Regions from separate parts of the Enterobacter roggenkampii genome, predicted to be linked through region 2. Evidence: predicted binding sites of a transcription regulator. Region 2 holds the regulator's gene; each other region holds the start of a gene.

What was found. The regulator PurR, encoded in region 2, represses purine synthesis genes. The targets are predictions, from matches to a motif close to CANGCAAACGTTTGCNTG.
Region 1: purE (5-(carboxyamino)imidazole ribonucleotide mutase) is a predicted target of PurR. The motif match lies at 2,505-2,522, and genes of this name have one in related genera.
Region 3: pyrD (quinone-dependent dihydroorotate dehydrogenase) is a predicted target of PurR. The motif match lies at 4,242-4,259, and genes of this name have one in related genera.

Annotation. Positions count from the first base shown of each region.
Region 1 covers NZ_CP017184.1:1,097,355-1,104,971, forward strand. Annotated here, with positions in the region: gene mnmH (tRNA 2-selenouridine(34) synthase MnmH) at 1-775, opposite strand, end outside; gene purK (5-(carboxyamino)imidazole ribonucleotide synthase) at 861-1,928, opposite strand; gene purE (5-(carboxyamino)imidazole ribonucleotide mutase) at 1,925-2,434, opposite strand; gene BFV67_RS05065 (YdgH/BhsA/McbA-like domain containing protein) at 2,606-2,815, opposite strand; gene lpxH (UDP-2,3-diacylglucosamine diphosphatase) at 2,951-3,673, opposite strand; gene ppiB (peptidylprolyl isomerase B) at 3,677-4,171, opposite strand; gene cysS (cysteine--tRNA ligase) at 4,346-5,731, shown strand; gene BFV67_RS05085 (metal-dependent hydrolase) at 5,818-6,339, opposite strand; gene malI (Mal regulon transcriptional regulator MalI) at 6,413-7,429, opposite strand; gene BFV67_RS05095 (PTS transporter subunit EIIC) at 7,513-7,617, opposite strand, start outside.
Region 2 covers NZ_CP017184.1:1,924,979-1,932,595, forward strand. Annotated here, with positions in the region: gene punC (purine nucleoside transporter PunC) at 226-1,425, opposite strand; gene punR (DNA-binding transcriptional activator PunR) at 1,540-2,451, shown strand; gene purR (HTH-type transcriptional repressor PurR) at 2,469-3,494, opposite strand; gene cydH (cytochrome bd-I oxidase subunit CydH) at 3,792-3,881, shown strand; gene BFV67_RS09040 (MFS transporter) at 4,044-5,210, shown strand; gene sodB (superoxide dismutase [Fe]) at 5,249-5,830, opposite strand; gene BFV67_RS09050 (C40 family peptidase) at 5,953-6,726, opposite strand; gene grxD (monothiol glutaredoxin 4) at 7,065-7,412, shown strand; gene rnt (ribonuclease T) at 7,488-7,617, opposite strand, start outside.
Region 3 covers NZ_CP017184.1:1,594,367-1,601,983, forward strand. Annotated here, with positions in the region: gene ssuB (aliphatic sulfonates ABC transporter ATP-binding protein) at 1-635, opposite strand, end outside; gene ssuC (aliphatic sulfonate ABC transporter permease SsuC) at 632-1,423, opposite strand; gene ssuD (FMNH2-dependent alkanesulfonate monooxygenase) at 1,433-2,578, opposite strand; gene BFV67_RS07325 (sulfonate ABC transporter substrate-binding protein) at 2,575-3,537, opposite strand; gene ssuE (NADPH-dependent FMN reductase) at 3,530-4,105, opposite strand; gene pyrD (quinone-dependent dihydroorotate dehydrogenase) at 4,354-5,364, shown strand; gene zapC (cell division protein ZapC) at 5,531-6,073, shown strand; gene BFV67_RS07345 (YcbX family protein) at 6,070-7,179, opposite strand; gene rlmKL (bifunctional 23S rRNA (guanine(2069)-N(7))-methyltransferase RlmK/23S rRNA (guanine(2445)-N(2))-methyltransferase RlmL) at 7,278-7,617, shown strand, end outside.

The DNA.
Region 1 (7,617 bases), 830 kb from region 2:
AAAAATCCGCCCACATATGGTCGAAATACTCTTCGCGCAGGCGTTCAAGACGGATCTCAAACGGATCCTCTACCACCACGATAGGGGCTTCAACCATGCGGTCGCGCAGGCAGGCCGGCAGGTGGTTAGAGCCAATCATCCGGCCTTCATCTTCCAGCACCCAGCGCGCGGCGTCTTTTTTCAATAGCTCAACCGCAAGGTGATTTTCAAAGCTGGCCTGAGAAAGCTGCGGCGTGAGCGTGCGGCCAAATGACGAGCCGCGATGGTGCGCCAGCCCTTCCAGATCGATACCCTGCGCGTGCTGCTTCACCAGCAGGGTTTTACCGTTCCCGGTACAGCCGCCGATAAGCACCATCGGCTTTTGCGACTGCTCGATGGTCACCTGAATCGCCGTCTGGCGCAGGGCCTTATAGCCACCGCGGATCAGCGGATAGTCGATACCCGCCTCTTTCAGCCAGGCCTGCGAGATATGCGAGCGCTGGCCGCCGCGCGCGCAGCAGAGAAAGCCCTCAGGATGGGCAAGGCAGGCTTCGCGCCAGGCGTTGATGCGGGCGTCACGCGTGTCGCCGCTCACCAGGCGATGGCCGAGCGCCAGCGCGGCGTCCGGTCCCTGACGTTTATAACAGGTGCCGACGGCGGCGCGCTCGTCATCGTTCATTAAAGGCAGGTTGACTGCCGCTGGCATCGCGCCCTGGGCAAATTCGATCGGCGCGCGAACGTCGATTAAAGGGGTATCGGACGCGAGGATCGCGCGATAGTCCGTTCCATCGTTCATGGTTATTCCAGAAGAAAGCTAAGCAGCAATGGGCGGGAATTGTACGCCGGGGAAAGAGGAGGTCAACTCCCCGGCGGAGGGAGAACTATTTAAGCTTAGATTGTGCCCAGACAATACCGCTCGCGTATTCCGGCGGCAGGAGCGGGATCATGGCTTCCAGCGTGGCGCTCAGACGGCCCGTGTCGCTGTCGTTCAGGTTCAGATGGCCGACTTTACGACCCTCGCGGACCTCTTTGTCATACCAGTGCAAATGCACCAGCGGCAGCTTCAGCCAGTCGTAGTTCAGATCGGTGCCGATCAGGTTGATCATCACCGACGGGCTGTTCACCACCGGCTGCGGCAGCGGCAGGTCGGTAATGGCGCGCAGGTGCAGCTCGAACTGGCTGATGGAGGCGCCGTTTTGCGTCCAGTGGCCGCTGTTGTGCACGCGCGGCGCAAGTTCATTGATCAGCAGACCGGACGGGGTGATAAAGCACTCCATCGCCATGACGCCGACATAACCGAGTTCGTGCATGATGGCAGAGAGCATCTCTTCCGCCTGCGCCTGCTGGTCGGCATTGGCGTGCGGGAAGGCGACGCTGGTGCGCAGAATGCCGTCCTGATGCAGGTTATGCGTCAGCGGATAAAACACCGTGCGGCCGTCATGCCCGCGCGCGCCAACCAGCGAGACTTCACCGCTGAAGTTAATGCCCTGCTCAACGATGCACTCGCCGTAGCAGTCATTCGGCAGCTCGGCGGTGTCGCCTGCGCGCAGGCGCCACTGGCCGCGGCCGTCGTAGCCACCCACGCGGCGCTTCACGATCGCCAGCTCGCCCAGCATGGCGAAGACGTCGTTCCACTCGCTTTTATCGGACAGGAGCTGCCACGGTGCGGTCGCGAGGCCGAGCTTGTCGAACAGCTGCTTTTGCGTCAGGCGGTCGGCAACGATCGGAAACACGTCGCGGTTAACGAAGGCGTTATGACGCGCCAGCTCGCGGGTCAGTGCGGTCTCCGGCCAGCGTTCAATCTCGGCGGTGATCACGCTCTGGTGGAATGGGACGGCTTCCGGCTCGGCGTCCAGTCCGACGGGCCAGACGGCAATACCCAGCGGCTCACCGGCCTGACGCAGCATGCGGCCTAACTGGCCGTTACCAAGGACGCAAACCTGCTTCATGCCGCACCCCGCGGGTCCGGGTTGTCCAGCACTTCGTCGGTCTGGGCTTTACGCCACGCCGCCAGACGCTCATGTAAGTCTTTATCGTGCGTCGCCAGGATCTGCGCGGCCAGCAGGGCGGCGTTTGCGGCACCCGCTTTGCCAATCGCCAGCGTGCCGACAGGAATACCGCGCGGCATCTGAACGATGGAGTAGAGGCTATCCACACCGCTTAACGCGGCGCTCTGTACCGGAACGCCCAGAACCGGCACCAGGGTTTTGGCGGCAATCATGCCCGGCAGATGTGCTGCGCCGCCCGCACCGGCGATGATCACCTCATAACCGTTCTCTTCGGCGCTTTCGGCGAAGCTGAACAGTTTGTCCGGCGTACGGTGTGCAGAGACCACTTCAACGTGGTGCGGAACATTCAGGATGTCAAAGATTTCGGCGGCGAACTGCATGGTAGCCCAGTCGCTTTTGGACCCCATCACGATGGCGACACGCGCCGGATTATTGCGGGAAGACATGCGTCTTAAAACTCCTGTGGTGCGAAACACACTGCTTTCGAGGGCACAGAGAATAGCATGTTATACGGGCAAGGAAAACGGTTGCGCGGTTAAATCTTGAGCCGTTGTTGCCATCAGTTCATAACAAAACAGACCGCATTCTGGCGGTCTGTTTTCGTCGAGGGGCAATCATTATTTCGTCAGTTCTGCGGTCATATACACGCGATTATCGACCTTCGCGCTGGTGATTTTATAAGACGCACCCTGTTCAGCAGCCTGTGCAGCGATTTTCGCTTCTGCGCGGTCAAGGGTAGAGGCGGTTGCGCTCACGCTCTGCGCGAAAGAACCGAAAGAAACCAGGGAGAGAGCCGCAACTGCAACGAAAGTTTTGATGGATTTCATGGTCGTAATCCTTAAGTGTTTTGTCTGGGATAGGGCGTGTTGCCCTGATTTGATAAATAATAGGCCGACCACGGGCGGATTAAAATCGAAACAATTTGCCGATATTGTTCAAAAAAATAGAATGATGTGGAGGGGTTAAAACGGAAACGCGATCAGCTCCACGCCCTCAGGCGAGACTTTGACCATGGAACCTTCGGTGTGCCAGGCACCCAATACCACGCGGTGTGCGGGCTGGCCGTTGGCGATGAGGGAATGCACGTCAGGACGATGGGTATGACCGTGGATCAGCCACTGAACCTCATGCTTTTCCATTACCCTCACGACCGCCTGCGGATTGACGTCCATGATGGTCATGGATTTGCTGCTGTTGGCGGCTTTACTGCCTGCGCGCATTCTGGCGGCGATGCGGTTGCGGATAAACAGCGGCAGGGCAAGGAACACCTTCTGGATCCACGGGGTGTGGACTTTGGCGCGAAACGCCAGGTAGCCGGTATCGTCGGTGCAGAGCGTGTCGCCGTGCATGATCAGCACCTTGCGGCCGTAGAGATCGAGCACCTGTTCTTCCGGCAGCAGCGTCATGCCGCTTTCACGGGCGTAGCGCTTGCCGATCAGGAAATCACGGTTGCCGTGAATGAAGCAGCAGGGGACGCCGGAATCGACCAGCGCGTGAATGGCGGCGGCCATTTCACGGTGCAGCGGGTTAGGATCGTCGTCGCCAATCCAGGCTTCAAAGAGGTCGCCCAGGATGTACAGCGCATCAGCGCTTTTCGCTTCACCGCGTAAAAAACGCAGAAAACCGGCGGTTATCGCCGGTTCTTCTGTTTGCAGATGAAGATCCGCAATAAAGAGTGTCGCCACCAATTACTCGCTGACGGTCACGCTGGTAATCACAACGTCTTCTTTTGGAACGTCCTGGTGCATACCGCTGCGGCCAGTAGAGACGGCTTTGATCTTGTCAACCACGTCCATACCTTCAACCACTTCTGCGAATACGCAGTAGCCCCAACCCTGCAGGCTTTCGCCGGAGAAGTTCAGGAAGTCGTTGTCCGCCACGTTAATGAAGAACTGTGCAGTAGCGGAGTGAGGTGCCTGAGTACGTGCCATCGCCAGCGTGCCGCGGGTGTTTTTCAGGCCGTTGTTCGCTTCGTTCTTGATCGGCTCTTTAGTGGCTTTCTGGTTCATGCCAGGTTCGAAACCGCCGCCCTGGATCATGAAACCGTTGATCACGCGGTGGAAAATTGTGTTGTTGTAGAAACCTTCGCGGCAGTAGTCCAGGAAGTTTTTAACTGTTTCAGGCGCTTTGTCATCAAAGGTTTTGATTACGATATCGCCATGATTAGTGTGGAAAGTAACCATTTTTGCATCCTGTTCCGTTATTGTGGTACGTCGACCCGCCTTCGGGTCATCTATAGGGGCTTGTTATAGCATAACCACAGGATGCGATCACCTTGCATTGTGTGCTGCTTCGGGTTTGAATTACGGGTAGAATAGCCGGTTTTCAACCACACACGTGTTTACATGGAATCTTCGATGTTAAAAATCTTTAATACAATGACGCGCCAAAAAGAGGAATTTAAACCTATCCATGCCGGGGAAGTCGGCATGTACGTGTGTGGTATTACGGTTTACGATCTCTGTCACATTGGCCATGGCCGTACCTTTGTCGCCTTCGACGTGGTGTCACGCTACCTGCGTTTTCTCGGGTACAAGCTGAAATACGTGCGCAACATCACCGACATCGACGATAAGATCATCAAGCGCGCGAATGAAAACGGCGAAAGCTTTGTCGCGCTGGTGGATCGCATGATCGCTGAGATGCACAAAGACTTCGACGCCCTGAATATTCTGCGTCCGGACAGCGAGCCGCGCGCGACCCACCATATTCACGAAATCATCGACATCACCGAGAAGCTGATCGCCCGCGGACATGCGTACGTTGCCGACAACGGCGACGTGATGTTCTCCGTGCCGACGGACCCAACCTACGGTGCGCTTTCCCGTCAGGATCTGGACCAGCTCCAGGCCGGTGCCCGCGTTGACGTGGTTGACGTGAAGCGTAACCCGATGGACTTCGTGCTGTGGAAGATGTCCAAAGAGGGTGAACCAAGCTGGCCATCCCCGTGGGGCGACGGCCGTCCGGGCTGGCACATTGAATGTTCCGCGATGAACTGCAAGCAGCTGGGCAAGCACTTCGACATTCACGGCGGCGGTTCAGACCTGATGTTCCCGCACCACGAAAACGAAATCGCGCAGTCCACCTGCGCCCACGGCGGCGAGTACGTGAACTACTGGATGCACTCCGGGATGGTAATGGTTGACCGCGAGAAGATGTCGAAATCGCTGGGTAACTTCTTTACCGTGCGCGACGTGCTGAAGTATTACGACGCGGAAACCGTGCGCTACTTCCTTATGTCTGGCCACTATCGCAGCCAGCTGAACTACAGCGAAGAGAACCTGAAGCAGGCGCGCTCGGCGCTGGAGCGTCTTTACACCGCGCTGCGCGGAACCGACAAGTCTGTTCCGGCGGCAGGCGGCGAAGCGTTCGAAGCGCGCTTCGTTGAGGTGATGAACGACGACTTCAACACCCCGGAAGCCTACTCCGTGCTGTTCGACATGGCGCGCGAAGTGAACCGCCTGAAGTCCGAGGATATGGCGGCCGCGAATGCGCTGGCGTCACATCTGCGTAAGCTCTCTGCCGTGCTCGGCCTGCTGGAGCAGGAGCCGGACGCGTTCCTGCAGAGCGGTGCGCAGGCGGACGACGGTGAAGTGGCGGAAATTGAAGCGTTGATCAAAGCGCGTCTGGAAGCGCGTCAGGCGAAGGACTGGGCGGCGGCCGATGCGGCGCGTAACCGTCTGACCGAGATGGGCATCATTCTGGAAGACGGCCCGCAGGGAACGACCTGGCGCCGTAAGTAAGTCTGTAACGCCCGGTGACGCTTACGCTTACCGGGCCTACGGGCAAAAGTTGGCCGGGTAAGGCGCAGCCGCCACCCGGCTTTTTTTTACCTTCTTTTCCACCACAACATTCCCATCAGCACCACCCCCGGCAGCCACACCCACAGCAGTTCTGAAATAATCACCTGATGCCCGTACGGCGTGGTATAGCGTGAGAGCGCAAACGGCGCGACCTTAATCACCTGCCACGGCGCAAAGAAGCGTTCATCCGACCACGGCCACAGCCAGCCGACGCCTTTCCCGCCTGTGGTAATCGAATCCAGCAGGCTGTGCGACAGCAGTGACACGGTTAAAAACAGCCAGCACCGCGTCAGGCTGGCCCGGAACCATCGTCGTCCAGTCAGTACGCAAAGTATCGGCACCACGAAGGCAAACAGCAGGGAGTGGGTAAAGCCGCGATGGCCGAAAACGTTGCCGTACGCGACGCCGAACTTGAACGCCAGCACGTCGGCGTCCGGCAGCATGGCGAGAACAATCCCGGCAAACAGCAGGCGGGGTGGGATAACTTTTGTCCCCAGGCCTAAGCCCAGGCAAAGCGGAACAGCAGCGTGTGTAATGACGGTAGGCATTGTGATTATCCATGGCAAATCATGGAAATATAGCAGTCATTCCGCGCTAAAAGACCTGTGCTAAATTCTGATTTTACGCCGACTCGCGTGCGATAAGCTGTCCGGAAAGCGTAATACGCTGGGTTTGCAGCGTCGGCTCCTTCAGCGTGCGAATAATCAGCCCGGCCGCCTGACGCCCCGTCTCTTCGCTGGCGGACGAGACGTAGGTAAACGAGGGTGAGGTGAGGTTCACGTGGAGCATATCTTCGAAACCGACCAGGGCGACCTGCTGCGTCAGAAACACATCTTTACCCACCGTGCGCCCGACCTGATGAATACCGGAGATGGAGCCGATCATGGCATCCGGCGAGTGGCAGAGCAGGGCGGTGATGGTATTGTTTTTTTCCAGCAGCTGGCGGGTGGCAAAACCCGCTGCCAGCGTGTCATCGCTGCAGGCCGGTGAGTATTCATCGCGCCAGACCAGTCCGTTTTGCGCCATCGCGCTGCGAAAGCCGAGCAGGCGCTGCTCGCGGATAAGGCAGCCTTCCCGTCCGCCTATGTAGGCGATATTACGATGACCGCGCTCGATAAGATAACGCACCGCCAGACTGGCCGCCTGTCGGTTATCGCGCATCACCAGATTGCATTTTTCATCCAGCAGCGACTGCGAGACCACCACCAGCGGCAGCGGGCAGTGGCGAATCTTTTCCGGCAGGGTAGAGGTGCGGGTATCCGAGGCCAGATAGATCACCCCGGCGACGCCCTGCTGCTTAAACGACAGCAGGCAGCGCTCAAGCTGGTCATGGTCGTTCTGGGGCTGACCGAGAAATACCATATATCCCTGTTTTTCAAGATCCTGAACAATGCTCGCCATCACCTTGATGGAGAAGCTGTCGCTAAAGTCGCGAAGGATCAGGCCAATCAGATTAGAGGTATTGGCGCGAAGGTTGGCAGCGGCAACGTTATGAACATAGCCCAGGGTATTGATGGCAGCGTTGACCTTCTCGATCGTTGCCTCTGAGATTTTCCCTTTCTGGCGCAGCACCAGCGAGACGGTGGAAACCGACACGCCCGCGTGCTTCGCGACATCAATAATGCTGACTTTCTTCAAAACCGCTCCCTGAAATTTACCGATTATCAGCCAGATAAAACACGCCTCCCAGCGTACAGGAGACGTGTCGTTCAGGCATCTTATTATTTGCCGATCATGGTGGACATGGTCTGGGCGATAAACTGTGCTCTGGCACCGAAAATCACCTGAATGCCGTTGTCGCCGACAAACACCACGCCGCGCGCGCC
Region 2 (7,617 bases):
CACGGTAAATACCGCGAGGCTAGTATCCGACGTAGAACAGAGGAAGGGAGATAACCCTTGCCGAAATGCCTTCCATGGTAAAACGGGAGCACTCCGGCTCCCGTTAACACTTAATATTTATCGTATTTAATCGAACCAAATTTAGTATAGGCCTCAAAATTTGGTGATTCAATAGAAAATTGTTAGCAACCTAATCACTGAAATGTAACATGATTTCTGGCGCAATCAGGCATGCGAAGTTTCCACCTGCGCGCCGTTATCCTGCTCGCGCTGCGCGGACGCCTGCATGCGGAAACCCAATACCGCCAGCGCTACGGTGAACAGCATCACGCTGGTGGTGGTCAACAGCGGCGTGGCAATCAGCGCGGAGACCACCAGACTTGCGAGGAAGCACAGACCCAGCTGCAGGGTATTTTGCAGCGCGGCGGCGCGGCCTGTCGCCTGCGGGAACGGACGTAACGCCTGTGCCACCACGATCGGGTAGATCGCTCCGTTCGCCACGGCCATCACGCAGAAGGGGATCAAAATTTCAGCCAGGCCCGCGCCCGGAATAAACCCGACGGCCCAGGTACCGATGACGCTCAGCGCATAGAGCACCAGCAGCCAAGGCAGCATCTGCTGACCTTCCCATTTTTGCAGCGCCGCGCGGCAGCCGTACCCGCCCACCAGGAACGCGATGGTCTGCGGAACATAGCTCAGCCCGATGGCCGCCGGGCTGTAGCCCATATCGTGCAGAATAAACGGCGAGCCGGTGAGCCACGCGAAGAAGCTGGCCGAACAGGCGGCATAAATCAGGACATTCCCGCGATACGCTTTGGCGCTCAGCAGGGAGGTGAAGGTAATCGGCGTCGCGTCGGCATGCGCCTCTTTTTTATGCGCGGGCTTAAGGGCAAACACCGGCAGCATCAGCACCAGCGTGATGGCAAACAGCGTGGCAAAAATGGCCTGCCAGTCAAAGTGCGCGAGGATCCAGCTGCCCAGCAGCGGAGCCAGGGCAGGGGAAAGACCCACCAGCGGCATAATGGTGGCGAAAATACGGTTTGTGCGGTTAGCCGGATAGTAGTCGGTCACCAGCGCCTGCCAGGTCACCGCCGCAGCACAGACGCCCACGGCCTGAACGAAGCGCAGCACCAGCAGCCAGGTAGCATCGCGCACCCACAGCATCCCCAGGCAGCCCACGGCAAAAATGGCCAGACCCAGCAGCAGCACCGGTTTACGGCCGAAGCGATCTGAGAGCGGTCCCCAGAGCAGCTGTGCGAAAGCAAAACCGGCAAGGAACAGGCTCAGGCTGGCGCTGATGGCCGCCGCAGGGGTTTGCAGGTCTTCCTGCATTGCGGCAAACGCGGGCAGGTACATGTCGGTGGCCAAAAAGCCCAGCACGCTTAAGCCGCCGAGCCAGACTAAAAATCCTTTCCTGGGTTGCATTCTTTTATTCTCCTGAGGAGGCAGGTATACGTTGGCGCAGAGTGTAGGGAGTGCAAAGCGGCTTGTGAAACGCTAATATTTGGCGGGTGCATTCAAATTTTTTGCAGGCAGAAAATGTGGTCAGATTATTCTCTTGAAGTGGTCGATGCTGTTGCGCGTAACGGCAGCTTTAGCGGTGCAGCGCAGGAGTTGCACCGCGTCCCTTCGGCCATCAGCTACACGGTGCGTCAGCTTGAGGAGTGGCTGGCGGTTCCGCTGTTTGAACGGCGGCATCGCGACGTGGAATTAACGCCCGCCGGTGCATGGTTTTTGAAAGAAGGGCGTTCTGTTATCAAAAAAATGCAGATCACCCGCGAACAGTGTCAGCAGATCGCCAACGGCTGGCGGGGGCATCTCGCCATCGCGGTAGATAACATCGTGAAGCCGGAACGCACCCGACAAATGATCGTGGATTTCTATCGTCATTTCTCTGACGTCGAGCTACGGGTCTCGCAGGAGGTGTTCAACGGCGTCTGGGATGCGCTGGCGGACGGCAGGGCGGAGATGGCGATTGGCGCGACGCAGGCGATCCCGGTCGGGGGACGTTACGCCTTTCGCGACATGGGGATGCTGAGCTGGAAATGCGTGGTGGCCAGCGATCATCCTCTGGCAGCGATGGAAGGTCCGCTGAGCGACGATACGCTGCGCAACTGGCCGTCTCTGGTGCTGGAGGATACGTCGCGTTCATTGCCCAAGCGTATCACCTGGCTTCTGGATAACCAGCGGCGGGTGGTGGCTCCTGACTGGGAATCATCGGCGACGTGCCTCAGCGCCGGGCTGTGCGTCGCGATGGTGCCCGCTCATTTTGCGCGTCCGCGCATCGATACCGGAGAATGGGTTGAACTGACGCTGGAGAATCCGTTCCCGGACGCGGCCTGCTGCCTGACCTGGCAACAAAATGATGTCTCGCCCGCCATGGCCTGGCTGCTGGATTATCTGGGAGACAGCGAAACCCTAAACCGGGAATGGTTACGGGAGCCAGCGTAGCTGGCCCCGTAAAGGGATTAACGACGGTAGTCGCGGAACGGACCGTCCGCAACGGAACGGCGTTCAATCAGGCGCGGGTGAACTTCAATGGACTGCGACTCTTCGCGCTTGTTGACGATCCTGTCCAACAGCATATTGAAGGCCGTTTCGCCCAGCGAATCTTTTGGCTGGTGAATGGTTGTCAGCGCCGGGGTGAAGAAGCGCGCGTTACGCACGTTGTCATACCCGATCACGGAAATATCCTGCGGTACGCGCAGACCCAGCTCATCGGCGGCGCAGAGTGCGCCCATGGCCATGATGTCACCGCCGCAGAAAACGGCGGTCGGGCGGTGCTGCTGGGAAACGATCTGCTGCATCGCGCGGTAGCCTGATTCCGGCTCAAAGTCGCCCTGCACGATCCAGTTTTCCGGCACGGTGATGAGCGCTTCTTCCATCGCTTTCATAAAACCGGCCAGACGGCCCGCGCCGGTGTTACGCTCCAGAGGACCGGGGATCACGCCAATCTCGCGGTGACCGCGTTCGATCAGGTAACGACCCGCCATGTAACCGCCTTCGAAGGCGTTGTCGATGACGGAGTCGGTGAAGTCCGCGCGCGCTTCACCCCAGTCCATGACCACCATGGGGATATGGCGATACTCTTCCAGCATCGACAGCACGGATTCCGGGTACTCGGAACACATGACCAGCAGGCCATCGACGCGCTTTTGCGCCATCATCGACAGGTAGGCGCGCTGTTTTTCTATGCTGTTCCACGCGTTGCCCAGAATCAGGGTATAGCCTTTCTGGAAGCAGTTCTTCTCTACCGCTTCAATGATCTCGGCAAAATAGGCCGCTTCACTGCTGGTCGCCAGCAATCCAATGGATTTGGTGTGATTAACCTTGAGGCTGCGCGCAACCGCACTTGGCGAATAGTGCAGCTCTTTGATCGCTGCCCAGACGGCGTTGCGCGTCTCTTCCGCCACGAAGCGGGTTTTGTTAATTACATGTGATACGGTTGTAGTGGAAACGTTTGCGCGTTTTGCTACGTCTTTAATTGTTGCCATTAAATGTCACTCCAGACCATATCCTAAACTCCTGAAAAACTTGAAGGTAAACGTTTGCCTTCTCTCACCCTTATCACGCAATCTTGAATTGCGGCACGCCGGGAAAACGACACGGGACGTCAGGAGGGGGTCAATGGCCGGTACGCTAATAAATTTAGCGTGGAATTTTGTCCTATCTTGATGAAAAGGGGAAGAGGTAAAGTGTTTATCAGCCTAAATCCAGGAAGATTTTTGACGTAAATTATGCAAAAATGAGCAGGCTCACTTTTCGTGGGGGGATTAAAAGGAGAAAAATTGATGAGTTCCGATCTGAAGTTTTCGCTGTTCACCACCGTGGTTGTGCTGGCTCTGATTGTCGCGGCGGGTCTGACGGCCGCGCTGCACTGATTTACGCGGAGGGAGAGCCTTCTCCCTCCCGCTCCCCCGATTGTTACTCCTAAGGCAAAAATCTTTTGCCATTTTGTTAACTTCTCATTTTTTGTGATTGATGTCATGCTTTCCGCTTCTTTGTTCTGTGTCACCACATGACACGGCATCCGGAGTTGACGCATGAAAATCAATTTTCCCCTGCTGGCCCTGGCGATTGGCGCTTTTGGGATTGGCACCACTGAATTTTCCCCGATGGGGTTACTGCCCGTTATCGCCCGCGGCGTGGACGTCTCGATCCCTGCGGCCGGCATGTTAATCAGCGCCTACGCCATTGGCGTGATGGTGGGGGCGCCGCTGATGACGCTTCTTCTTTCACACCGCGCGCGCCGCAATGCGCTGATTTTCCTGATGGCGATTTTCACCCTCGGCAACGTGCTTTCGGCCATTTCGCCGGACTACACCACGTTGATGCTTTCGCGTATTCTGACCAGCCTTAACCACGGCGCGTTCTTTGGGCTGGGGTCGGTTGTGGCGGCAAGCGTGGTGCCGAAACACAAGCAGGCCAGCGCCGTAGCCACCATGTTTATGGGCCTGACCATCGCTAACATCGGCGGCGTTCCTGCGGCAACCTGGCTGGGCGAGGTCATTGGCTGGCGGATGTCCTTCCTGGCGACGGCCGGACTGGGCGTGGTCGCGATGGTGGCCTTGTTCTTCTCCCTGCCAAAGGGCAGCGCCGGAGAACGTCCGGAAGTGCGTAAGGAGCTGGCGGTGCTGATGCGCCCGCAGGTGCTCTCCGCGCTGCTGACCACCGTGCTGGGGGCAGGGGCGATGTTTACCCTCTACACCTATATTTCACCGGTGTTGCACGATATCACCCACGCAACGCCTCTCTTCGTTACCGCGATGCTGGTGCTGATTGGCGTGGGCTTCTCGATTGGCAACTATCTCGGCGGGAAATTTGCCGACCGTTCCGTGAGCGGAACGCTGAAGGGCTTCTTAACCCTGCTGATTGTTATCATGATCGCCATTCCGTGGCTGGCGCGCAACGAGTTTGGTGCCGCGATCGCAATGGTCGTCTGGGGGGCTGCAACGTTCGCGGTGGTGCCACCGCTGCAGATGCGCGTGATGCGTGTCGCGCATGAAGCGCCGGGCCTCTCATCCTCGGTTAATATTGGCGCCTTTAACCTGGGCAATGCGCTCGGTGCGGCGGCCGGTGGGGCCGTGATTTCCGGTGGGCTGGGGTACAGTTTTGTGCCGGTGATGGGGGCGATTATTGCCGCGCTCGGTCTGCTGCTGGTGATGATGTCGGGTCGTAAACAGCCAGAAGCAGCCTGCGCTGCGGAATAAACCAAAAACGCAGAAGGGCGAGCCCTTCTGCGTGTCTCTTACGCGGCGAAGTTCTTCGCCACAAAGTCCCAGTTAACCAGTGCCCAGAAGTGCTCCAGGTAGTTAGGGCGCGCGTTGCGGTAATCGATGTAGTAAGCGTGTTCCCATACGTCCACGGTCATCAGCGGCTTCGCGCTGGTGGTCAGCGGGGTGCCCGCGTTAGAGGTAGACACGATAGCCAGTTTGCCATCCGCCTCTTTGACCAGCCACGTCCAGCCTGAACCGAAGTTCTTGATGGCGGCATCGGTGAACTTCGCTTTGAATTCCGCGAAGCTGCCAAAGGCGGCGTTGATGGCGGTAGCCAGTTCACCGACAGGTTCGCCACCGGCGTTTGGCGCCAGGCAGTGCCAGTAGAAGGTGTGGTTCCACACCTGAGCGGCGTTGTTGAATACGCCACCCTCAGAACTGCGCACGATCTCTTCCAGCGTTTTGCCTTCAAAATCGGTGCCCTTGATCAGGTTGTTCAGGTTGGTGACGTACGTCTGGTGATGCTTGCCGTAGTGATATTCCAGGGTTTCCGCAGAAATGTGCGGGGCCAGGGCGTCTTTTGCATACGGTAGTGCAGGTAATTCGAACGACATTGCTTCTCTCCTTATTGTATTTTGTGTTGTCAATAACCACACAGACAACAAGGACAGGATAGCAAATTGAAAGGGTATGCAAAAGAGGAACTTACCCTGCCACGGGTGTGGCAGGGCAGGGGTTAGCGAATGGTTTTCGGCGTCATCACGCGGCGTGCGCCGACGTAATGGCGTACCCAGTAGTCTTCACTGAGCGAGGTGATCTGAATATCCTGGCCGCTACGCGGTGACTGGATGAATTTTCCGTTGCCGACATAGACGCCAACGTGGTCAGCTGTCCCGCGGCCCTGCGTGCGGAAGAAGACCAGATCGCCGTTCTCCAGCTCTCCTCGGTTGACCGGGGACGCGTCGCGCAGGTGGTACATCTCGTTGGCGGTGCGCGGAATGCGGAACTTGACCAGATCTTTATAGGCGTAATAGACGAGGCCGCTGCAGTCAAAACCGGTACGTGGCGAAGTCCCGCCCCAGTGATACGGTTTGCCAATCTGCCCCATCAGCTTGTTCATTGCGGTTTTTTGCGCTTTCTGGACGCGCACTTTATGCACTTCCGCTATTTTTGTGACCTTGGTGCATTTCGCCTTATGGCCTTTACGCGCGATGCATTTTTCAGTCACGAGGTTAGCGGCGGTTTGCGAAGCTTTACTTTTGGCGGTGTGGGCAGTGCGGGAAGAGGTGGTTTTCGTCTTGCTGGAAGCGGTTTTTTTAGTCTGTGTGGTTGTCTTTTTCTTGTCGTTCTTAGCGGTGGTTTTTTTCTTACGTTCTGTGGCTTTCACCAGATGGTTTTTTTGTACAGCAGAATGCCGCGCCTGCTGAGAGGCGTTTGCCACTGGCGTGAAGGTGAGTGAAGTAAACAGTAAAGCACAGAGCGTGATCGAGATTTTATTTATCCGCGCCACTGGGCAGTCCCCTGATAAATGCAGGTCATCAATAATACCCGCGTGTGATTTACAAAGCCCGTCGATTCTAATCCATAAAAAGCCAGAAAGTTAATAGCATTTTTCAATCTACGATCCTGTTTCGTTAGCAAGTGCAAAAAAATTCATCGTTCTGTCGTACATTTGCCCATTCCCTAAGCAAAACCCTGACTGACGCAGGGGTAAACACCATTTGCAATGCAACTTTTCATCACTCGGAGTAGAATGTCTATACGTGACAAAAATGTTATTTTCCGATGCCAGTCTGAACCGCTACAATGTCAGACGAATGCCGTAACAGAAGTTAAAGGAAGCAAGACATGAGCACCACTATTGAAAAAATCCAGCGCCAGATCGCTGAAAACCCGATTCTGCTGTATATGAAAGGTTCTCCAAAGCTGCCAAGCTGCGGCTTCTCCGCGCAAGCGGTTCAGGCGCTGTCTGCCTGTGGTGAGCGTTTTGCTTACGTTGATATCCTGCAGAACCCGGACATCCGCGCTGAGCTGCCTAAGTACGCGAACTGGCCGACCTTCCCACAGCTGTGGGTAGACGGTGAACTGGTTGGCGGCTGCGATATCCTGATTGAAATGTATCAGCGCGGCGAACTGCAGCAGCTGATCAAAGAAACCGCGGCGAAGTACAAAACGGAAGAGCCGGACGCAGAGTAACTTTCTGCGGAAATAAAAAAGCGACCTGCTATGTGGTCGCTTTTTTTTTGTCGGGTGGCGCTGCGCTTACCCGACCTACGATTGGCGCTCGGCCTCATCATCCATCGGCAGCGGCCAGCCACCCAGACGCTTCCAGCGGTTGACGATCTCACAGAACAGCTCTGCGGTACGCTCCGTGTCATACAGCGCGGAGTGCGCCTGCGTG
Region 3 (7,617 bases), 330 kb from region 2:
CCGATTTTTCCTTCCTCTATTAACAGCACCCGGTCGGCCATTGCGACGGCTTCACTCACGTCATGCGTCACCAGCAGTACCGTAAAGCCGTGCGTCTGCCAGAGGGAACCAATCAAATCCTGCATTTCGATTCGCGTCAGGGCGTCGAGCGCGCCCAGTGGTTCATCGAGCAAGAGCAGGCCCGGACGGTGAATCAACGCCCGCGCCAGCGCCACGCGCTGCTTCTGCCCACCCGAGAGTGTGGCAGGCCATTCATCGGCGCGATTTTCCAGCCCAACGGCGGCCAGCGCCTGGCGGGCTTCATCCCGCCAGTTACCCTTAAGACCGAGCCCGACATTGTCGATAACCGATTTCCACGGCAGCAGGCGCGCATCCTGGAACATCATGCGGGTATCGCCCTGAATATTCGAAAGCGGCGTCGTTCCTGCCAGAATGTCGCCGCCGTTGGGGGCTTCCAGTCCGGCCAGCAGCCGTAGCAGCGTACTCTTACCGCCGCCGCTGCGCCCGACTACGGCCACAAACTGTCCGGCGGGAATATGCAGATCCAGCCCGTTAAGAATGGTGTTATCGCCGTAACGTTTGGTGACACCGTTCAGCAGTAACGGGGTCCCCTGATTCAGTCGTGCAGTATTCATGCTTTAGCCTCCTGAAGGGTATAGGCCGGATTCCAGCGCAGCCAGCTGCGCTCCAGCCACTGTGCGCTGACGTCGGCGAGTTTGCCGAGCAGGGCATACAGAATGATGGCAACTACCACCACGTCCGTTTGCAGGAATTCGCGGGCGTTCATTGCCAGATAACCAATCCCGGAGTTGGCTGAGATGGTTTCCGCCACAATCAGCGTCAGCCACATCAGGCCGAGCGCGAAACGCACCCCGACCATAATGGAGGGCAGGGCGCCCGGCAGAATCACGTGAACAAAGAGGGAAAAACCCGATAAGCCGTAGCTGCGCGCCATCTCCACCAGACCACGATCGATATTACGGATGCCGTGCCAGGTGTTGATGTAAATCGGGAACAGCGTGCCCAGCGCCACGAGGAAGATCTTGGCGCTCTCATCAATCCCAAACCACAGAATGACCAGCGGGATCAGCGCCAGATGCGGCACGTTGCGCAGCATCTGGATGGAGGTATCCAGCAGCCGCTCGCCCCAGCGTGAAAGGCCGCTCACCAGACCCAGAACCAGCCCGATACTGCCGCCGATGGAAAACCCGATCGCGGCGCGCCAGGAGCTGATCGCCAGATGCTGCCACAGCTCTCCGCTGACGCTCAGCGACCAGAACGCTTCTACAACGCCCTCCGGAGAGGGCAGAATGCGGCTCGACAGCCAGCCGGTGGACGATGCGAGCTGCCAGAACGCCACAATGCCGACGGGTAAAAACCACGGCGCGGCGCGCAGCAGCCATTTTTGTGAGGTGGCAGACATGGTCCCTCCTTAGCTCTGTGCGGCTTTGCGTGGAATAAATTCGTTTGCCACGGCTTCGCCCTGCAGCTGGAGCGGCTGCGGCTGCGGAACCTCCGGAATGGCGACATCAAGATGCGGGAACAACAGCTCGCCGACCTTGTACGCCTCTTCCAGGTGCGGATAACCGGAGAGAATAAAGCTGTCGATACCCAGTTCGGCGTATTCATTGATGCGCGCGGCCACGGTCGGGCCGTCGCCGACCAGCGCCGTACCCGCACCGCCGCGCACCAGGCCGACGCCCGCCCACAGGTTCGGGCTGATCTCCAGATTCTCGCGCTTGCCGTTGTGCAGGGACGCCATCCGGTGCTGCCCGACGGAGTCGGTTTTGGCAAACGCGGCCTGCGCCTTTGCGATGGTCTCGTCGTCCAGATGGGAAATCAGGCGGTCAGCGGCCTGCCAGGCTTCTTCATTGGTTTCGCGCACAATCACGTGCAGGCGGATACCGAAGCGCACCTTGCGGCCATGGGCGGCCGCTTTGGCGCGGACCTGAGCAATTTTTTCTTTCACCAGCTCAGGCGGTTCGCCCCAGGTCAGATAGAGGTCGACCTGCTCCGCCGCCAGATCCTGGGCTACATCCGACGACCCGCCAAAATAGAGCGGCGGGCGCGGCTGCTGCACCGGCGGGAAGTAGAGCTTCGCGTCGCGAACGTGAATATGCTTGCCTTCAAAGGTGACGGTTTCCCCTTCCAGCAGGCGTCGCCAGACGCGGGTGAACTCGGCGGAGGCCTCATAGCGTTCGGTATGGTCGAGGAACACGCCGTCGCCCGCCAGCTCCTGCGGATCGCTGCCCGTCACCAGGTTAAACAGGGCGCGGCCGTTGGACAGCCTGTCCAGCGTGGCCGCCTGACGTGCCGCCACGGTAGGGGAGACGACGCTCGGGCGTAACGCGACAAGGAACTTCAGACGCTGGGTGACCGGGATCATCGACGCGGCGACCAGCCAGGCATCTTCACATGATCTTCCGGTTGGGATCAGCACCCCGGTGAAACCGATTCGGTCCGCCGCCTGTGCAATCTGCTGCAGGTAGCCATGGTCAACCGGGCGTGAACCCTCTTCTGTACCAAGATAGTGTCCATCACCGTGGGTGGGTAAAAACCAGAAAAGATTCAGACTCATGATTTAGCTCCTTCTTTGCCTGCGGGTTGCCAGATGCGTTCGCGAATAGTGACCTGTTTTGGAACCAGGCGGTTTTGATAGAAGAGGTCAGCCGTTTGTTGCTGAAGTGCGGCGACGTGTGCGTCCACCGGCGTAATGGTGGTCGGCGGACGGTGGTTGAGATAGCTCGCGATCACCGGCTCAGGTAAGCCCATGGTTTTCGCCAGCAGGGCAATGCTCTCCTGACGCTGGCTCTGAGTCAGGGCATCGGCCTGGGTAAAGGTATCCAGCACGCCCTGAATAAATGCGCCGTTCTTTTCCGCATAAGGGCGCGCGGCCAGATAGAACGAGCCGGTCTGCTTCAGCGTGGTACCGTCTTTCAGCACGCGAACGCCACCCTGCAGCAATGCGGCGGAGTAGTACGGGTCCCAGATGGCCCAGGCATCAACGTTCTTCTGCTGGAACGCGGCGCGCGCGTCAGCGGGAGTCAGGTAGACGGGCTGAATGTCGGTGAACTTGAGTCCGGCTTCTTGCAGAGCGCGCAGCAAAAGGTTGTGCGAGCTGGAACCTTTCTGGAAAGCGACCTTATGGCCTTTAAGATCGGCGACGCTTTTAATGTCGCTGTTTTCAGGCACCAGAATGACTTCGGCCTTAGGCTTAGGCGGCTCAACGCCAACGTAGACGAGGTCCGCTCCCGCGGCCTGGGCGAATATAGGTGGGATATCGCCCGTGCTGCCGAGATCGATACTGCCCACGTTCAGGGCCTCCAGCATCTGCGGGCCGGCAGGGAACTCCACCCAGGAGAATTTGGTGTCCGGGAAGCGTTTTTCCAGAAGCTGGTGGCTTTTTGCCAGCACCATGCTGACGCTGCCTTTCTGATAGCCGATACGTAAGCTTTCCGGAGCCGTTTCTACGGCATGGGCCAGCGAGGTAAATGCCATCAAACCGGCCAGTCCGATGCGGGTTAACGTTTTAAACATGTGCGACTCCTTGAGGCTGACTAAACGCCGGGGCCTGGATATCCCGGCGATGCAGGGCATGCCAGAACGTTTCCAGAGCGTTATCGAGGCGGGTTTGCAGGTTAGGCGTAAAGTGGGGTTTGTGTTGATAGTCGATGACCTGCGAGTCATCGGCGAAAACGCCGTGGAGGATCTCCTGCGCTTTCAACGCGTTCAGCACCGGCTTCAGGGCATAATCCACGGCCAGTAAATGGGCAACCGTACCGCCCGTTGCCAGCGGCAGCACCACCTTGCCGTCCAGCGCACGTTCCGGAAGCAGATCGAGCAGGGTTTTCAGTGCCCCGGAAAAGGAGGCCTTATAGATGGGCGTTGCTACGATCAGGCCGTCCGCGCCGTTAAGTTGCTCAATGAGGGTTTTCAGCGCGGGGCTGTCGAAACGGGCGTAGAGCAAATCTTCAGGTTCGAAGTTATGCAGGTTCCAGTGGCACACTTCCACATCCAGAGCATTCAGTTTTTCACGGGCATATTCCAGCAGGGCGCTGGAGCGCGACGGGAATCGTGGACTTCCGGCCAGGGTAATGACGCGCATACTTCCTCCTTATAACTAATTGTTTGCTTTTATCTAACATTCATAACAATTTTAAGGAGTGTGACACCGCGCGTTTATTCCACTAAATGATTTATCTGCAATTAAAATGCGAAAAAGTGCATAAGAAATAGACGGGGAGGTAAACGATTGCGTTTTACGCGGGTTTTTTGCCGCAGGTCAATTCCCTTTCGCGATGGGATCGCCCATAATCCCCTCCCGGTTTGCACACCGGGAATCCAGGAGAGTTCATGTACTACCCCTTCGTTCGTAAAGCCCTTTTCCAGCTCGACCCTGAGCGCGCTCATGAATTTACATTCCAGCAATTACGTCGTATTACCGGCACGCCTCTGGCCGCGCTGGTGCGCCAGCATGTGCCGGTAAAACCTGTGCAGTGCATGGGGCTGACTTTTAAAAATCCGCTGGGTCTGGCGGCCGGTCTGGACAAAAATGGCGAGTGCATTGATGCCCTCGGCGCGATGGGCTTTGGCTCCATTGAAATCGGTACCGTCACCCCGCGCCCGCAGCCGGGAAATGACAAACCGCGCCTGTTCCGACTGGTGGAAGCCGAAGGGCTGATCAACCGCATGGGCTTCAACAACCACGGTGTTGATCACCTGGTCGAGAACGTAAAAAAAGCCCACTTTGACGGAATACTGGGCATCAATATCGGCAAAAATAAAGACACGCCGGTCGAGCAGGGTAAAGATGACTATCTGATTTGTATGGAAAAAGTCTACGCCTATGCCGGTTATATTGCGGTGAATATTTCCTCACCCAATACCCCGGGCCTGCGATCCTTACAATATGGTGAAGCGCTGGACGATCTTCTGAGTGCCATTAAAAATAAGCAAAATGAACTCCAGGCGATCCACCACAAATATGTTCCGGTCGCGGTTAAGATCGCCCCGGATCTTTCTGCCGAAGAATTGATCCAGGTTGCCGACAGTTTGGTTCGCCATAATATTGATGGTGTAATTGCGACCAATACCACACTCGATCGTTCCCTCGTGCAGGGAATGAAAAACTGTGACGAAGCGGGTGGGTTAAGTGGCCGTCCGGTGCAATTAAAAAGCACCGAAATTATTCGCGCCCTGTCTGCGGAATTAAATGGCCGCCTGCCGATTATTGGCGTCGGCGGCATTGACTCCGTGATTGCTGCGCGTGAGAAGATGGCGGCGGGTGCGTCACTGGTGCAAATCTATTCCGGCTTTATTTTTAAAGGACCGCCGCTGATTAAAGAAATCGTTACGCATATCTAATCTTTTCTCGTAATCAGACAACCGGGGCTTTATTTCCAGCCCTGGTTGTTTTATATTCCGTCACTGTTGCTTATTTAGACATTATAGGCTTTTATTAATGATGTTATAAACGAAGCGGCAAACAGGACATTTTTAGTACAGGACGTTTCGGGGACGGGAGAGAAACATGCGAATTAAACCTGACGATAACTGGCGCTGGTATTTTTGCGACGAGCATGACCGAATGATGCTCGACTTAGCCAATGGCATGTTGTTTCGCTCTCGTTTTGCCCGCCGAATGTTAACCCCGGACGCTTTTTCCCCGTCAGGCTTTTGCGTTGATGACGCTGCGCTTTATTTCTCCTTTGAGGAAAAATGTCGCGATCTGATGCTCTCGAAAGAGCAGCGCGCCGAGCTGGTATTAAATGCGCTGGTGGCTATCCGTTTCCTGAAGCCGCAAATGCCAAAGAGCTGGCATTTCCTGCCGCACGGCATGAACTGGACCCCGGCAACGGGCGATGCGGCCAGCGTCAACCTGAGCGATACCGCAGAAGAGGTGAGCCTGCTGGTGGTGGAGCCAGGCGATAATGCCGCGCTCTGCCTGCTGGCCCAGCCTGGCGTGACGATTGCCGGGCGGACGATGCAGCTCGGGGATGCCATTAAGGTCATGAACGACAGGCTGAAGCCCCAGCTTCGCGTGGATGCCTTCAGCCTCGAGCAGGCGGTTTAAGCTTCCAGCTGTACGGACGTTTTCGGGACGCAGCTACAGCACAGAATTGTGCCGTCATTTCCAATTGCCGACTTTTTCAACGCACTCACTTCGCCATCCACCAGTCTGATACGACAGCATCCGCAAATGCCCGCGCGGCAGGAATAGGGTATGCGGATCCCCGCTTGTTCCAGCTGCTCAAGCAGTACCTGCTGGTTGTTACCCCGGATGACGTTGCCCTGCCAGTGAATATCTACCGCAGAGGCGACGTTCGTCTCAACGTCGACAAGCTCATCCTCCTGACCCGAGCCGTACACTCTCGCTGGCCCACGAGCAAGAATTTCGACCTCATCGCCGACGCGGATCGCGCCGCTGGAGCGTGGGATCAGGTTCTGGCCGAAATCGACATCGCCATTATCCTGCGCGGTGCGGAATGATTGCAGGGTTTTCAACGGTTCGCCGGAAGGATGCTTCTGGCCTTTCTCCGGGCTCACCGTGGTGAAAATGCAGCGGCTGCAGGGCTTCACCACGTCAAAAATGACGCTGCCAATGCGGATCACTTTCCAGGTATCTTCTTCCCAGGCCTCGGCACCCGTCACCACCAGGTTCGGACGGAACTGCTCCATTTGAACGCTGGCTTTGCAGCGGCCTTGTAAATCACGCAGCGAGGCTTCGTTCGTCAGCAGGAACGGGAAGCCATCGGCGAAGGAGAGGGGAACGGCGTCGTGTCGCTTCACGCGACGCGTCAGTTCAGGTCCAACCCACCGCAGCTGCACGTCGCGGGAGAAGAAGCCGCTTAACCAGCGGTTAATTTCATCCGGGGCGATGCGCGCGGTAAAGTGGTTCCCCCACACTTCCGTTGGCGCATCGACGGGCGCAAAATCAGCAAAGCGAATCACCGCGCTGGAACCGTCCGGCGCGGTAAGGTGCAAACCGTCGTGAAGCGGGGAAGGGGTAAAGCGAACCATCTGAGGGAACTGGCGTGCGGTAATAAACGTACCGTCAGGCTCGGTGACCATAAAAATTCGATCGAAGGCGAATCCGCTCATGTCGGCCAGCGCGTGAGAGACGCCGATGCCGCGCATGGATTTCACCGGATGAATAAAAAGCCTGGATAACGTCGCCACTGCACACTCCCTCGAATGAAAATAAGCCTTCAACTTTATGACATACACGCCATATTAGCTATAATGCGCGACAATTTTCTAAGAGTAAAAGTGACGATATGAATTCTCTGTTTGCCAGTACGGCCCGTGGGCTGGAAGAGCTGTTAAAAACTGAACTGGAAAACCTGGGCGCACAAGAGTGTCAGGTGGTTCAGGGTGGTGTCCATTTTGAGGGCGACACGCGGCTTATTTACCAGAGCCTGATGTGGAGCCGCCTGGCGTCGCGCATCATGCTGCCGATGAAGGAGTGCAAGGTTTATAGCGACCTTGACCTCTACACCGGCGTACAGATGATCGACTGGACAGAGATCTTCACCCCGAATGCCACCTTTGCGGTGCATTTCAACGGCGTGAACGACGAGATCCGCAACAGCCAGTACGGTGCCCTGCGCGTAAAAG